4 regions of the Mesobacillus sp. MER 48 genome follow, and region 4 is predicted to be linked to each of the others. Evidence: riboswitches for the same ligand, from Rfam matches in the RefSeq annotation. Region 4 holds a riboswitch; each other region holds the start of a gene.

What was found. Region 4 has a riboswitch for thiamine pyrophosphate ahead of thiT (energy-coupled thiamine transporter ThiT). Riboswitches for the same ligand answer to the same signal wherever they lie in the genome.
Region 1: it holds a riboswitch for thiamine pyrophosphate, as region 4 does, so the genes downstream of both, thiC (phosphomethylpyrimidine synthase ThiC) here and thiT (energy-coupled thiamine transporter ThiT) in region 4, are expected to answer to the same signal.
Region 2: it holds a riboswitch for thiamine pyrophosphate, as region 4 does, so the genes downstream of both, M3593_RS02105 (YkoF family thiamine/hydroxymethylpyrimidine-binding protein) here and thiT (energy-coupled thiamine transporter ThiT) in region 4, are expected to answer to the same signal.
Region 3: it holds a riboswitch for thiamine pyrophosphate, as region 4 does, so the genes downstream of both, M3593_RS16145 (3-oxoacyl-ACP reductase) here and thiT (energy-coupled thiamine transporter ThiT) in region 4, are expected to answer to the same signal.

The regions. Positions count from the first base shown of each region.
Region 1 covers NZ_JAMAUR010000005.1:158,442-161,947, forward strand. Annotated here, with positions in the region: gene M3593_RS17475 (YdhK family protein) at 1-113, opposite strand, end outside; gene M3593_RS17480 (HAD family hydrolase) at 132-449, opposite strand; TPP riboswitch at 984-1,098, shown strand; gene thiC (phosphomethylpyrimidine synthase ThiC) at 1,269-3,014, shown strand; gene M3593_RS17490 (diguanylate cyclase domain-containing protein) at 3,209-3,424, shown strand.
Region 2 covers NZ_JAMAUR010000001.1:421,731-425,236, reverse strand. Annotated here, with positions in the region: gene M3593_RS02115 (ABC transporter ATP-binding protein) at 1-345, opposite strand, end outside; gene M3593_RS02110 (ECF transporter S component) at 329-925, opposite strand; gene M3593_RS02105 (YkoF family thiamine/hydroxymethylpyrimidine-binding protein) at 925-1,527, opposite strand; TPP riboswitch at 1,628-1,726, opposite strand; gene M3593_RS02100 (hypothetical protein) at 1,804-2,052, opposite strand; gene M3593_RS02095 (hypothetical protein) at 2,273-2,461, shown strand; gene M3593_RS02090 (hypothetical protein) at 2,584-2,826, shown strand; gene M3593_RS02085 (hypothetical protein) at 2,869-3,027, opposite strand; gene M3593_RS02080 (hypothetical protein) at 3,206-3,506, shown strand, end outside.
Region 3 covers NZ_JAMAUR010000004.1:269,366-272,871, reverse strand. Annotated here, with positions in the region: gene thiD (bifunctional hydroxymethylpyrimidine kinase/phosphomethylpyrimidine kinase) at 1-662, opposite strand, end outside; gene thiM (hydroxyethylthiazole kinase) at 659-1,471, opposite strand; gene M3593_RS16145 (3-oxoacyl-ACP reductase) at 1,528-2,289, opposite strand; TPP riboswitch at 2,364-2,473, opposite strand; gene M3593_RS16140 (hypothetical protein) at 2,531-2,686, opposite strand; gene M3593_RS16135 (hypothetical protein) at 2,679-2,816, opposite strand; gene pepT (peptidase T) at 2,950-3,506, shown strand, end outside.
Region 4 covers NZ_JAMAUR010000008.1:61,895-65,400, reverse strand. Annotated here, with positions in the region: gene M3593_RS20350 (dicarboxylate/amino acid:cation symporter) at 1-138, shown strand, start outside; gene M3593_RS20345 (histidine kinase N-terminal domain-containing protein) at 378-1,508, opposite strand; TPP riboswitch at 1,753-1,860, shown strand; gene thiT (energy-coupled thiamine transporter ThiT) at 1,968-2,564, shown strand; gene M3593_RS20335 (FeoA family protein) at 2,817-3,041, shown strand; gene feoB (ferrous iron transport protein B) at 3,041-3,506, shown strand, end outside.

The sequences.
Region 1 (3,506 bases), on a different contig from region 4:
TTATCTGCGTTATTTTCAGGTGGAGCTGAAGTGTTGTTGTTTCCGTTACAAGCAGATAAAACGAGAGCCATAATCAGAGTGATTATAATGGACAAAAATTTATTGGATTTCATTAAAAATCATCCTTTCTTCTATTTGGATTTTTTAATCAATACAATTCCCTTTGCAATAGGATGGTTCGATTGGGTTTCAACTGAATATGCCAGGGTTAAAAGTTCTTCCTCACTTATTCCCTGGACAGGAAAAATATCTGTTACTCCGAAGTTTCCCTCGGTTAGTGTCCCCGTGTTATCAAAAACAATCCGAACTCCTTTATATGTCCCTTCGGATGCCACTCTATTAGGAATTAACAATCCCTTTTTCGCTGCTATGGCGGTTGACCGTGATGTTACTAAAGGACCCGCCAAACCAAGTGCATGAGGGCAAGCGATAATTAAAACAGTAACCATTCGTTCCAAAGCAAATTCGAAATCACCTGTGGCAGCCCAATAGGCAAGTGTAATGATACCCGCAAGAACTGCTGCGCAAAATAGCCATTTATGCCATTGTGGTTCCTCCTTTCAGAAGTATCAAAGTTAACCATTATTTTTCCGAAAACAATGTCCTAATCGCGTGATAAGCATTCGATATTTTTATACCCTACACCCCTATCGTAAAACTTATTTTTTATATGGCTTTCTAACAGAAGAGGTACTGTATGAACTTGAAATGAGGGATTTTTTAAAAATGATTAATAACATAAGTCAACCAGCCTTTACGAAGCTGTGTTAATCGTCTTCATGTTTTTAGAATAATGATAGAATTTCATGTAATTATTTGTACTTTCTAAGGAAGAGGGAGAATTTGGTCGGTATTTGTCTAAGGGCTTCTTTAGCTAAACTCCTTGAAAGTGTGTTCTATTGTCCATATAGGCAATAAGCACTCTATTGCTTAAAAAACTTTTCTTTATTTTTCGTATTGTGTATACTCGAAGGGAACTGAATAGCAATAACTAGGGGTGCCCAATAGCTTGGGCTGAGAAAGGGACGCGTTAAAGTTCCTTGACTCTTTGGACCTGATCTGGATCATACCAGCGTGGGGAAGTTGACAAGTGCACAGTCTTTTTGTGCAGAGACATTCGCGGTTAAAGCCGGTCCATCTTTATGTGGGCCGGCTTTTTTACATACTAGGGAATTTCCCAGGTGCCAGATCTCGTCCCTCAATTTTAAAAAAGGGAGAGATGATCAGTGAAAACAGCAAAATCATTAAACCAGGACAGCATTTCGATTATGGCAAGCTTCTCTGGGAGCAAAAAAGTCTATGTGGAGGGCTCGCAGCCTGATATTAGGGTTCCGATGCGAGAGATTGAATTAAGTCCGACCAGCGGATCTTTTGGAGAGGAAACCAATGAGCCGGTTCGCGTATATGATACGAGCGGTCCCTATACGGATCCTGCTTATACACCCGATCTTAGAAAGGGTCTTCCTCCACTGAGGAGCAGGTGGATTCAGAGACGAGGGGATGTTGAAGCGTATGAGGGCCGGAAAATAAAGCCCGAGGACAATGGATACTCAAGTGAGCATGACCCGAGGGCAAATGATAAGGTTTTTCCGGACCTATCGCGTAAGCCATTGAGGGCGAAGGAAGGGAAGAATGTTACCCAGCTGCATTATGCCAAAAAGGGAATCATTACGCCGGAGATGGAGTTCATAGCGATACGGGAGAATATGGACCCGGAATTTGTGAGATCTGAAGTGGCAAGGGGCAGGGCCATCATTCCTTCCAATATCAATCATCCTGAGACTGAACCCATGATTATCGGCAGCAACTTTCATGTCAAAATAAATGCGAACATTGGGAACTCGGCCGTCTCCTCGTCCATTGAGGAAGAAGTGGAAAAAATGACGTGGGCTACCCGATGGGGTGCAGATACAATCATGGATTTGTCTACAGGAAAAAACATTCATACGACACGCGAATGGATTATCCGGAATTCAGCTGTTCCGGTTGGCACCGTTCCGATTTACCAGGCGCTTGAAAAAGTGAATGGCATTGCTGAGGACCTTAGCTGGGAAGTGTTCAAAGATACGCTCATTGAACAAGCTGAGCAAGGGGTTGACTACTTTACCATCCATGCAGGCGTCTTGTTGCGGTATGTTCCGCTGACTGCCAGACGATTGACTGGAATTGTCTCAAGAGGCGGTTCGATCATGGCTCAATGGTGCCTTCATCACCATAAAGAAAACTTCCTTTATACACACTTTGAAGAAATCTGCGAAATCATGAAGGCATATGATGTGGCCTTCTCTCTGGGAGATGGTTTGCGCCCTGGATCGATTGCTGATGCCAATGACGAGGCCCAATTTGCTGAGCTCAAAACACTTGGGGAGTTGACGAAGCTTGCGTGGGAGCATGATGTACAGGTAATGGTAGAGGGACCCGGGCATGTTCCGATGCATTTAATCAAGGAGAACATGGATAAGCAGCTGGAGATTTGCCAGGAAGCGCCATTTTATACACTAGGACCGCTAACCACTGACATCGCGCCGGGATATGACCACATTACATCTGCGATCGGAGCTGCGATGATCGGCTGGTACGGTACAGCTATGCTCTGTTACGTAACGCCAAAGGAACATTTGGGACTGCCGAACAAAGACGATGTGCGTGAGGGTGTGATCACCTACAAAATTGCCGCCCATGCCGCTGATCTGGCAAAGGGCCATCCTGGAGCGCAAAAAAGGGACGATGCCCTGTCGAAAGCCCGTTTTGAATTCCGTTGGAGAGATCAGTTCAATCTTTCATTGGATCCTGAACGCGCATTGGAATACCACGACGAAACATTGCCGGCTGAAGGTGCAAAAACTGCTCACTTCTGTTCTATGTGCGGACCTAAATTCTGCAGCATGAGAATCTCCCATGATATCCGGAACTATGCAAAAGAGCATAAGCTAGAGCCGGAGGACGCAATCAAGAGGGGACTTGTTGAAAAAGCAGAGGAATTTAAAAAAGCCGGAGGAAAGCTTTATCAATAAGAACTGATTAAAAAGGGGAGCCGCTTTCTATTTTTATCTAGTAATCTCTTAAGTCCGTCTTTTTGCGCCTATTTTCACACCTTTAAGTCGATGAATACATCGTTCAGGTAACTTTTTCCCAAACTCATGGAATGGTCATTTAGCATTTTTTACAGGTTTAATTGATTAGTAATTCCGTATGCGAAGGGAATAAATTGTCTATTAAGAGCCATTTCACTTTCTCTGTTACGTTTCAATCATATACTGGGGCCAGCGTGAATGTCACGATTAGTGTCGGGATGTGCTCATACGAAGTGGGCCTCGGTAAGGAAAACTTCTTCAAAGCAGCAGATGACAGCTTGTATCAAGCGAAAAGGAACGGCAAGAATCAAACCATAATCGCGGAAACATCCAAAAAAGAACCTGTGTAGACGACTCGAAACGGAGTCAATTACACAGGTATTTTGGTACATCATGTTTCTTTAATGAGGGTCGGGGAATACATTACACTTA
Region 2 (3,506 bases), on a different contig from region 4:
CTCAAGTATAAAGATTAATTCTTCTTCAACTGTCTGCATGCAGAATTGAGAATCTGGATCCTGCATGACCAAACCGATTTTTTGATTGATCTCTCCAGGAGCGAACGAGGAGATCTCAAGGCCTTTATATTGGATGCTTCCAGTTTTGATTCCGCCGATAGAGTCTGGATAAAGATTATTTAGACAATAAGCGAGGGTGCTTTTCCCGGAACCGCTTGGACCAAGTATAAAAATGTTCTCATTTTCATTAATATTAAAAGAGATATTTTCAAGTATGGAATCGTCCTCAAACTTGAAGTTTAAATTGGAGACTTCAAGCAAGGGAGTCTTATGCTGGCCGCTCATCGGCAAGCTTTTCCTTTCTTGCTTCTTTTCCAAGAGGGAAGCTATTCAGTGCCCCGGTCCTGGCAAGGCTGTCACTTATGTATTTGCCTGATAGTCCGGCTAGCAGTGCCCCGCTTAATAATCTTACAAAAAACATTGCTGCCACATAGCCTGGGGATAAAGCAGAAAATCCTCCCAAAAAATATCCCCAGACAAAACTGGTGATGGAAGATCCCATACCTGCAGTAATCAGTACCCATGTTGAGTAGTTTTTCCATTTTGTTGCGGCGAAGACTGCTTCAGCTCCCAGTCCCTGAATAAGACCTGCAAGGATCAGTCTTGGTCCTACGGCATTTCCAAGCATAACTTCTATTATGGCCGCTATGGTCTCTGACAGTACAGCTGCTCCAGGCTTTCTGATGATATAGGCAGCGATGATTGAAACAATGAACCAAATACCAAAAATCAAATCATAGCCTATCATACCGAATAACCCGACCAGAACATTTCCCACCTGTAAAAAAAGCAGGTACACGACACCGAAAACGACTGCAAGGACGGATAACACAATCACTTCACGAAGTTTCCAATTTTCGATCATTATTTTGCCTCCTTTCTTGAAGGACTATTTGCTGACATGGTTACAGTCATTACAATATGGGAAGAATCACTGGACCTCGCTCCGTCAAATGCTTTTTCTAAACCAGTGAATACCTGGTTCGCATCCCCATCAAGCCTGGAGGCATAATGCACTCCGCCACCGAACACACCTTGTTCCTCAACGGTCTTAATTTGATCCATGATTACCTCCATATAATTCGCTATTCCCAGTGGATAGAGTGCGAACTGGCAGGCAACTTCCTGGCTGATGCTGTTTGAGAGTTTTTCATTTAGCAATATGGAGTCTTCTGCCATCAAGGTATCGCCTGCAGAATCGCCAGGGCATCCATTTGAAAAGGTAGCATTCAGGACTACATGGTCTCCGCCTTTTGAAGCATTTAAAAAGATTGCTTTAACAACATCAAATACATGTTCAGACCGCCCGCGTGCACAGGTGCTAATATCATCTGTCTTCATCCATACTTTTGTTGTGTCTACTTCTTTCAGTGCTGACAGGATTATTTCCACGAATCTGTCTGACATGGGGTAAATCGAAAATCTTGCCCCAGTAATCTCGCTTGTACCGCACAAATTCTTTTCCATTTTCTCAACGACTCCCTTTTTTTAAGTCTCGGAAAAACAAAAACTGCATCCAGCGTGATGGATGCAGTCGAATACTATCGCTTATAAAAAAGGGGAACGATGAGTTTCTCCCGCACTTCCCCACGCTGGTATTATCCAGATCGAGTAATAAGGGTCAGAACAAAGTTCTTCTCAGCAAAAAGCTCCCCTAGTGCAAAAATCTATGCAGTTGTTGTTTCCAAAATTATCTTAAAGCAATTGTCCGGAATTGTAAATGGTTAATTATTTAAAAATAAATCATTCATAATCCTGGTGAAAAACCTTTCTAAGGCGGTATTCATCCAGAGTACCAAGTTCACTGTTGAGAAGCAATTCCATTTCCTCTAATGCACTTTTCGTAACCAAAGGATCACTTATGGCCCAGTTAACAGTATAAACGAAGTAATAATCTTTGATTTGGCGGAAAATAACTACGGAGTTAGGATACTTGTCAAATTGAGCTTTAATATTATATCTTTTTGTGTATGACCATATTGTCAGTTTCATAGATTATCTCCATCTTTTATCTTCTAAAAGGCATATATTTATAAGATACCCCTTGCGGATGGGGCGGAAACTGGTTCCGGGAACAACATAGTGTTTTATACTGAAGGAATATGCTAAAATAGAGGTCGTTGCAGTATAGTTAGCGACATATATCTACATAATATCAGATTGCTAGCAGATAGATAGAAGTTTTTGAAGGAGTTGGAGGGAAGTCAGCATTATGAATGAAGCCCAAAGGATTCAGTTAAACGTCAGGGTATCCAAAGAGACCTCGGACAAGCTTGATGAAATTGTAGAATACTATCAGGAAAATACGAAAATTGGCAGGATCTACAAAGGTGATGTTTTGACAGATATTATCGAAAAATCATATGAAATCATGCTCAAACAGAAGAGGCTGAATAGATAAAAACAGTGTGACAAATTGTCAATGAGTAAATGTGGCAAAATATTGAACAAAATAGTTGCGCTAATCAATAATTAGTCGTATTATTTAAATAATCTGAATAAACGATAAGGTGGTTATTGATTATGATGCGTATGGCAATTGCAGGTGTAGCCGGCTTTGTCCTTGTGTTCATTGAATCATATATTGTCATGGTCCTAAAAAATTATGAAGCGATCGATTTTGGGGGGATCGCCCCGTTTGTCAGTGTCTGGACAATGAATTTTTTCCTTGTTTTCTCAATTTTGACCCATATTAAATTTTGGTATGAAGACCGTGAAGCTCAGCGTGAAGAAGAAGCTGCAGAAAGAGATAGGTTCATCAGTTAATTAAGACGGAGAAAGGCAAAATCGCCTTTCTCTTTTTTTTTATTATGCATTTTCCCCATTTTCAATTCGGTCACGTTCTGCTTCTTCAGCCGCAATCCTTAATTCCTGAAAGAATAGCTGATCATTGCACACCATGCTGTGCTGCTGATCATGTTCAAGTTCCTGTTCAGATTTAATAATGTTGTTTTGCTCTCTTTTCACTTGATTCATCCTCCTTACTTTATACTTCTCAGTGTTTAATTTCCCTTACCTGCAAAAATCATGCAAACATATTTCTATTTTCAAAGTATTTTCCCAATACCAATATTTATACAAACCTTTAATCAAGCTTGGCCGGATGAGGAAGACTATATCAAAAATAGTAAAGGAGTTAGCCCAAATGGAAGCCATTTATTATTATGATGATCAAGTTCATTATCTTAAAATTGAGATTTTAGCAACTTCTAAAGAATCATCTTGGCAGGCTTACGTTTTTGACGATAATTGGAATGATATCCTTAGCAGTGCTTCATCTATATCCGAGAGGTTCACAGAGACAATCGAGTTTGCTAAGGAAGCATTTGGCATCCGAGGAAGGCTATCTATAGTGGAAGATCTTCCTCTTGATAACTCGCTTAAGGAGGCATTGGAGATAATGTTATTCCATTTGCAGGCATTGCTATTTTCGTCAGCTATCTTAG
Region 3 (3,506 bases), on a different contig from region 4:
GCTGTGATAGCTGCAGAAAAAGTACAGCCTGTGCCATGGGTGTTATTCGTCTCAATCCTTGGAGTGGAGAAGTAAGCAAATTCCTTTCCGTCAAAGAGGACATCAACAGATTCGTTTGTTTCCTCATCATGCCCGCCTTTTATCACTACATTTTTCGCTCCAAAGGCATGAATTCGTTTAGCCGCTTCCTTTTTTTCATCCGTACCGCGAATCGACATGCCTGTCAGCACTTCGGCTTCGGGGATATTCGGGGTGATGATGAGACAGAGCGGAAGCAAATGTTTTTTCAGGGCCGATACAGCCTCCTGCTGGAGCAATGAGGCTCCTCCCTTCGCAATCATGACAGGATCGATAACGACCTTTTCCCAGCCGAACTGCTTTATTTTTTCCGAGACCGCTTGTATGATTTCCGCGTTAAAAAGCATTCCTGTTTTCAGGGCATCCGCTCCAATGTCCTCACCGACTGATTGGATCTGCTCTGCTACCGCCTCTGCGCTCATCGGAAAAACTCCCTGGACACCAAGCGTATTTTGCGCGGTAACAGCAGTCAGGGCAGATGTGCCAAATACCTTCAGTTCCTGGAATGTCTTCAGGTCAGCCTGGATTCCGGCTCCCCCGCCGCTGTCAGATCCTGCGATTGTAAGTGCTTTTTTCATATTCATTTACCTCCTCTTTCAAAAGAACTTTTACTGTAGATTTCCTCAGCATCCAAACGGTAGAGCTGGTTCAGGAACTCCACTTGAAAACTCCCTGGTCCCTGCAAGGCACTTTTGTCAGCGGCAACTTCGGCTGCCACTCCGTAAATGCTCAATGCAGCAGTTGCTGCTTTCAAAAAATCCTTTTCCACTGCTGTGAATGCCCCGATTACTGAGGTCAGCAGGCATCCGGCACCGGTTACCTTCGTAAGGATTGGATGTCCATTTCTGACGACTAACGTAGATTCCCCATCTGTAATAACGTCTTCCTTACCTGTCAGCGCAACAATCGTATTCAATTTTTGAGCAGCGGATTCTGCCAGCTCGATCACATCCCCATCTGAATCACCTGCGTCAACACCGCGTATGTTCCAGGCTTCCCCTGCTACATTGGCAATTTCCGCGGCATTTCCTCTTATGACCGAAATCTCCAGTTCCTCCATCAGCCTTCTTGCAGTTTCCGTCCGATAAGCAGTCGCCCCGGAACCAACCGGATCAAGGATGACTGGAACTCCATGCTCATTTGCCGCTTTGCCGGCAATCAACATAGATTCGACGACTTGAGGCGTCAACGTCCCAATATTCAGCACAAGGCTGCCCGCTATGCTTGCCATTTCGGCAACTTCCTCTTGTGCATAGGCCATCACTGGAGATGCACCAAGAGCCAGCAGCCCATTGGCGGTAAAATTCGTGACCACAACATTCGTGATGTTATGTACAAGTGGATTCTCTCTGCGGACCTTCTCCAGCAAACCAGCAATCTCTCGTTTTTCCATTCCAATTCCTCCTTCATCCATCCTCAGACCGCCTCTGCGACCTGAATTCCATCTCCTTAATCCATCACCAGCCCGCCGTCTACGACCAGATTTTGTCCGGTAACTGCACGCGCCCATGGTGAGGCGAAGAACAAAATTGAGTCTGCAACTTCTGTGGGATCGGTGACTTTTCTAAGAGGTGTTGAAGATTCGATTAGCTGGAATACTTCCTCAGAAGTAGCTGAGCTTGCGTCGGTCATTTTTAGCAGTCCTCCCGAAACCATATTGACGGTAATGCCATACTTTCCAAGATCATTCGCCATATTTCTTGTGAACCCCAGCAGCGCAGCCTTGCTTGTTGTGTAGTCATGGTAGGCGACAACTGGATTCTGGAAGAGGTTCGTGCCAATATTAATGATTCTGCCAAACTTCTTTTCTTTCATATTTGGCAATCCCGCCTGGATGGTATTCAATGAACCGCGGACAGCTCCCTCAAGCTGCTGTTGGTAATCCTCCCAGTTCACTGCAAAAGCATCCTTATTCGCCACAGGATCAAACTTAAAATTGACCAAAGCATTATTGACGATGGTCGTAATCGGTGCCCCAAAATGTTCTTTTGCCAACCTGAACATGCTTTTGACCTGTGCAGGATCACGCACATCCGCCCTTAGAGCAAGGGCATTTTCGCCAATGGTCTCTGTCAGAGCCTTTGCCTTTTCTTCATTCTGAAAATAGTTGATGACAACTTTTGCACCTTCCCTTGCAAAAGCTTTGACCGTTTCTGCACCAAGGCCACGGCTTCCTCCAGTTATTAAAACTACTTGATCTTTTAACTCCATTTGTTTCAACCTCCTTAAAATATAAAAAGCCAGATCCATATATAATGGACCTGGCTTAAAAGCAAAGTAAGAAAACTTCTCTCACACTACTTTCCTACGCTGGTATTACCCAGATCAGGTCCGAAGGGTTAAAAGACTTAGCGTCTTCCTCTCAGCCAGCAGAAGGGCACCCCTAGTAGTAAATCGAATATTCAGTTGTCTTTATCCTAGCCTTATCTCCTATATATGTAAAGTAAGAAGTTCATATTCTGCTATTTTTTAGTTCTTCATTGATTTCTTCCAGTAGTCTAAGCTGATGGTCCTGCTTTTGGATGATACTTGCAGTTAATTTTTGCAGTGTAATCGTTATCGACCAGAGTGACAGCAGCAACACAATGATGAGGCCAAGATCAATCATCTTTCTTTTTCCCTTCGGTTAAATCGTCAAATGGAGTGTAATGATTGCTTGGCAAATTACCTGAGCGGATTATCTTGAAAATCAGATAAAACACGACAAACAGCACTATGAACGTGAAAAAATACCCCATACTGTCCAGCCTCCTTTACTTTCATTATACAATAAACATGATACAAAAAATGGAATTTTCATTCTTTTTAAAATGGTCTTCTTGATCATCTGTGCTAATATGAAAATATACATATGAATGGGAGATGAAAGCAATGAAAAACGAGATAATCGAAAGATTCACCTCTTATGTCAAAATCGACACACAGTCCAATGAAAACAGTGAGACCACTCCATCGACCGAAGGCCAGCTCACCCTTGCCAATATGCTTGTCGAGGAACTAAAATCGATTGGCATGGAGGAAGTCACGATTGATGAAAACGGTTATGTGATGGCAACACTTCCTGCAAATACCGATAAGGATGTCCCAACCATCGGGTTCCTTGCCCACGTCGATACGGCAACTGATTTTACAGGCAAAAATGTCAATCCGCAGGTTGTCGAAGACTTCGATGGCAATCAGATCATCCTGAATAAGGAGCAGAATATCATCCTGTCGCCAGCGGATTTCCCTGAACTGCCTCAATATAAAGGCCATACATTAATTACGACCGATGGAACGACTCTTCTAGGCGCTGACAACAAAGCAGGGATTGCCGAAATCATGACGGCGATGGCTTATTTGATCAAGCACCCTGAAATCAGGCATGGTAAAATCCGTGTTGCTTTCACTCCGGATGAAGAAATTGGCAGAGGCCCTCATAAGTTTGA
Region 4 (3,506 bases):
ATGGCGCGAACAGCTGTGAATATCACAGGAGATGCAGCATGTGCAGTCATTGTTGCTGAAACGGAGAAAAAACATGTTGTTCAAAAAGAGAAAAGAAGAATCACAAGTACAGAGGACAATCGTACACTTGAATATTAAGAATAAATAAAGGCTGTTTTCGTAAAGATTGTTGTTAAAATCTTAAAGCCGATTTTAACGTGCTATAAGCAATTTTGCAGTTCGTTTTTAAGTGTGCAAGCTCTTTTCTCATAATAAGCTTGAATTTTATAAAGAAAACTAGGTCATTCAATCCAATTTAGTAGTCAATAGCAACAAAGTTTGAGAAAAGAGCCTAAATAAAAGACCCTGCCGGCACCGGCAAGGGTCTTTTTGTGATGTTAGTTCTCCATCCTTATTAATGGCAAAAGCATGATGAATGAAGTTTTATCTGGCTCTGATGAGCATGCAAGTATGCCTTTGTGCTTCTCGATTATTTCCCGGCAGACAAATAACCCTAGGCCGGTTCCGAGCGTTTTTGTTGTGACGAATGGCTCGAAAATCGTCTTCAGCAACTGGTCGGGAATGACCGGTCCATTATTGGAAATCTCGATTTTTATATGTGTATCATTCACGAAGTATCCCTTGATTTCAATTTTAGGGTCAGCACGATACTGGCTCAACACATCAATTGCATTAAAGATGATATTGATCAAGACCTGTCTGATTTCATCGGAATATCCATACAATTCCATGTCATCTGCTACTTCCTTGGCAATCCGTACATTGGTGTCGAGGATGCTGGGATAAAGGAAATTTAAAACCTCATCAATCATTCTGTTTAATGAGAAAAGTTTTTTTTCCTTTCCAATTAGTTCTTTTTTAGAAAGAAGCAGAAATTGAGAGATCCGGAAATTGAGTTGTTCAAGCTCCCCGGAAATGATATCAAGATACTTCATATCCTCGTGTTCGGATCTCAACAGCTGGATAAATCCCTGGATAGAAGTCAGCGGATTGCGGAATTCATGGATAAAACTTGACGTCATCTGGCCGAGCAATGTCAGCCGGTCCTTATGGGTGGAGTCGATGAATTGGTTTTTTTCCTCAATGATTTTGTTTTTCTGTTCATTGTAGTAAGATACTGCGTAATACAGGAAGGTATCAAAACAGTAATTGATTCGGTTGATGGACTCCTGCATATCTTCCCATTCCATATTCATTTTGTGCAGGTGCTTGTAAAGTACAGATCGTCCTGAATTGACATTGTAGACAAAATCCCCAATATTGATGTCTGCGCGAACTCGTTCTTCTCCTACCATAAAGGCAAGTTTTTGGAGGTGGTCCTCCAGTTCTTCATTTGTCTTGGAAAAAACAGAGAGAATGATTTCATACATTTTCTCAGCGTTCTTGGTTATTTTTTCTTTATATGGATCATCTTCCGAGACGATGATTTTTACAGCCCAGTCGGCAATGAGTTGTTCCCTTTCACTAGTCAGGAAGCTAAGCAAACGGTTATCCGTGATTGGCAGCATTTTATTAAGTCCCCCAGTTTTTCTTTTCGATATTAAAGATTCGAGGTGCAGCTCGAAATCCCTTTGTCGAAAATTGAGAACATCCGCTGAATAGCGTCGAATCGATAAAAACGTGACAAAAGACCGATATTTTTAGCAACTTGAGGTGAGATTTGTCTTTTTTGATTCGACAAGGATTGGAAAAATAATATTTAACTTGTGATAAGAAAGAAGAAGTAGTATATTCATAGTGTAGAAACTAAATAATAACCACAAGGGGAGCTGCCAGAGAGCAGCTGAGAGTGAGCGGCCGAGTTCTTACCCTTTGAACCTGTTAGTTAATGCTAGCGAAGGAATGTGGATGCGATAGGAAAGCAATCATGGGAATCCTATATCGATCCCCTGATTGCTTTTTTTGTTTCTGAAGCAGAAAAGGCGTGTTGAAAACGGACCTCATTCTGGAAAGAAGGAGGAACAGTTATGAAGCAAAAACAAACATTATTTTTAGTGGAAGTGGCAGTGTTTTCCGCACTGGCTTATTTGTTGGATTTATTCTCGGGATTTTTATTTTCTCGAATCTGGCCGCAGGGCGGTTCAGTATCAATCGCGATGGTACCGGTTTTCCTGATGGCATTTCGCTGGGGAATCAAGGGAGGAGCCATCACAGGGCTTCTGCTGGGACTACTGCAATTCATCCTGGGATTCTCGCAAATATTCCATCCTGTCCAGGGAATCATCGATTATTTGGTGGCCTTCACTGTATTAGGGTTTGCCGGTATTTTTGCAAGACAGATCCAAGAGAATATCAGGAATGGATATAAAAAGAGGTGGATAGGATTGATCATCGCGGGGACCTTCCTTGGAAGCCTGCTTCGCTTTATCGCCCATTTCTTTTCCGGCTGGGTCTTTTTCGGAGTTTGGGCGCCAGAAGGACAGCCGGCTTGGCTGTATTCACTCATCTATAACGGAACCTATATGATTCCAAGTATGATTTTAAGCGCAATTATCATTATTCTTGTCATTGGCTATGCTCCATCAAGGATGGTCAAATCGACACTTGTAAGCAATAAAATGTGATATATCAAGGAGAGCTGACAATTCATTCAGCTCTCCTTTTTCACCTTTATAATATACCCGTTAAGGTATGTGATGAGCGTGAAACTGAAACTCGGAAAAATTGTCAATTCTATGGAGTTTTCCATATTCTCATATGTTATAAGTGTGTTTTGTGATTTATGTCACAGTGAAAGTGACCTGAAACTGATTAAATAAAGATAATCATTCTCAATTAGATATAAAAAACTAACAAACTGAAAAAAGGTGATGGCTATGCTGGGAAAATTAAAGACTGGTGAAAAAGGCCGGATCATGAATATTGCTGGAACTGACAAATATGTCAGAAGAAGATTGCTTGATTTCGGGATTTCTGAAGGATCGGAAGTATGCATAAAATGCATTCTGCCTTTTGGCGGCCCGGTCATGGTTGAATCATGCGGCCAATGCATAGGTATCCGCCGCAAGGAAGCATTACGGATCGAAGTGGAGCGAGTATGATGAACATAGCGCTTATCGGCAATCCGAATACCGGAAAAACTTCGTTATTTAATAACTTAACAGGATCATATGAATATGTTGGCAACTGGAGCGGAGTAACGGTCGAAAAGAAAGTTGGCCTTTTCAAGAATGGAAAGGATCAGCTGATTGATTTACCAGGAGTCTATACGCTCAATCCATTGTCGAAGGATGAGGGTGTGGTTACGAACTTTTTCCTGGAGGATTCGTTCGAGAAACTTTTGAATATCCTCGATGCGTCGCAATTAAGGCGTAATTTGCACCTTACCCTGCAGCTTCTGGAATATGGCGCCCCGATCACTATTGGTTTGAATATGCTTGACGTTGCAAAAAACAGGGGCATACAAGTCGATATTGAACAGTTGTCAAAATCATTAGGGGTCCATGTTGCTCCTGTCGTGGCAAGATCAGGAAAGGGCTGTAACGAACTTGCTGAACTTGCGACAA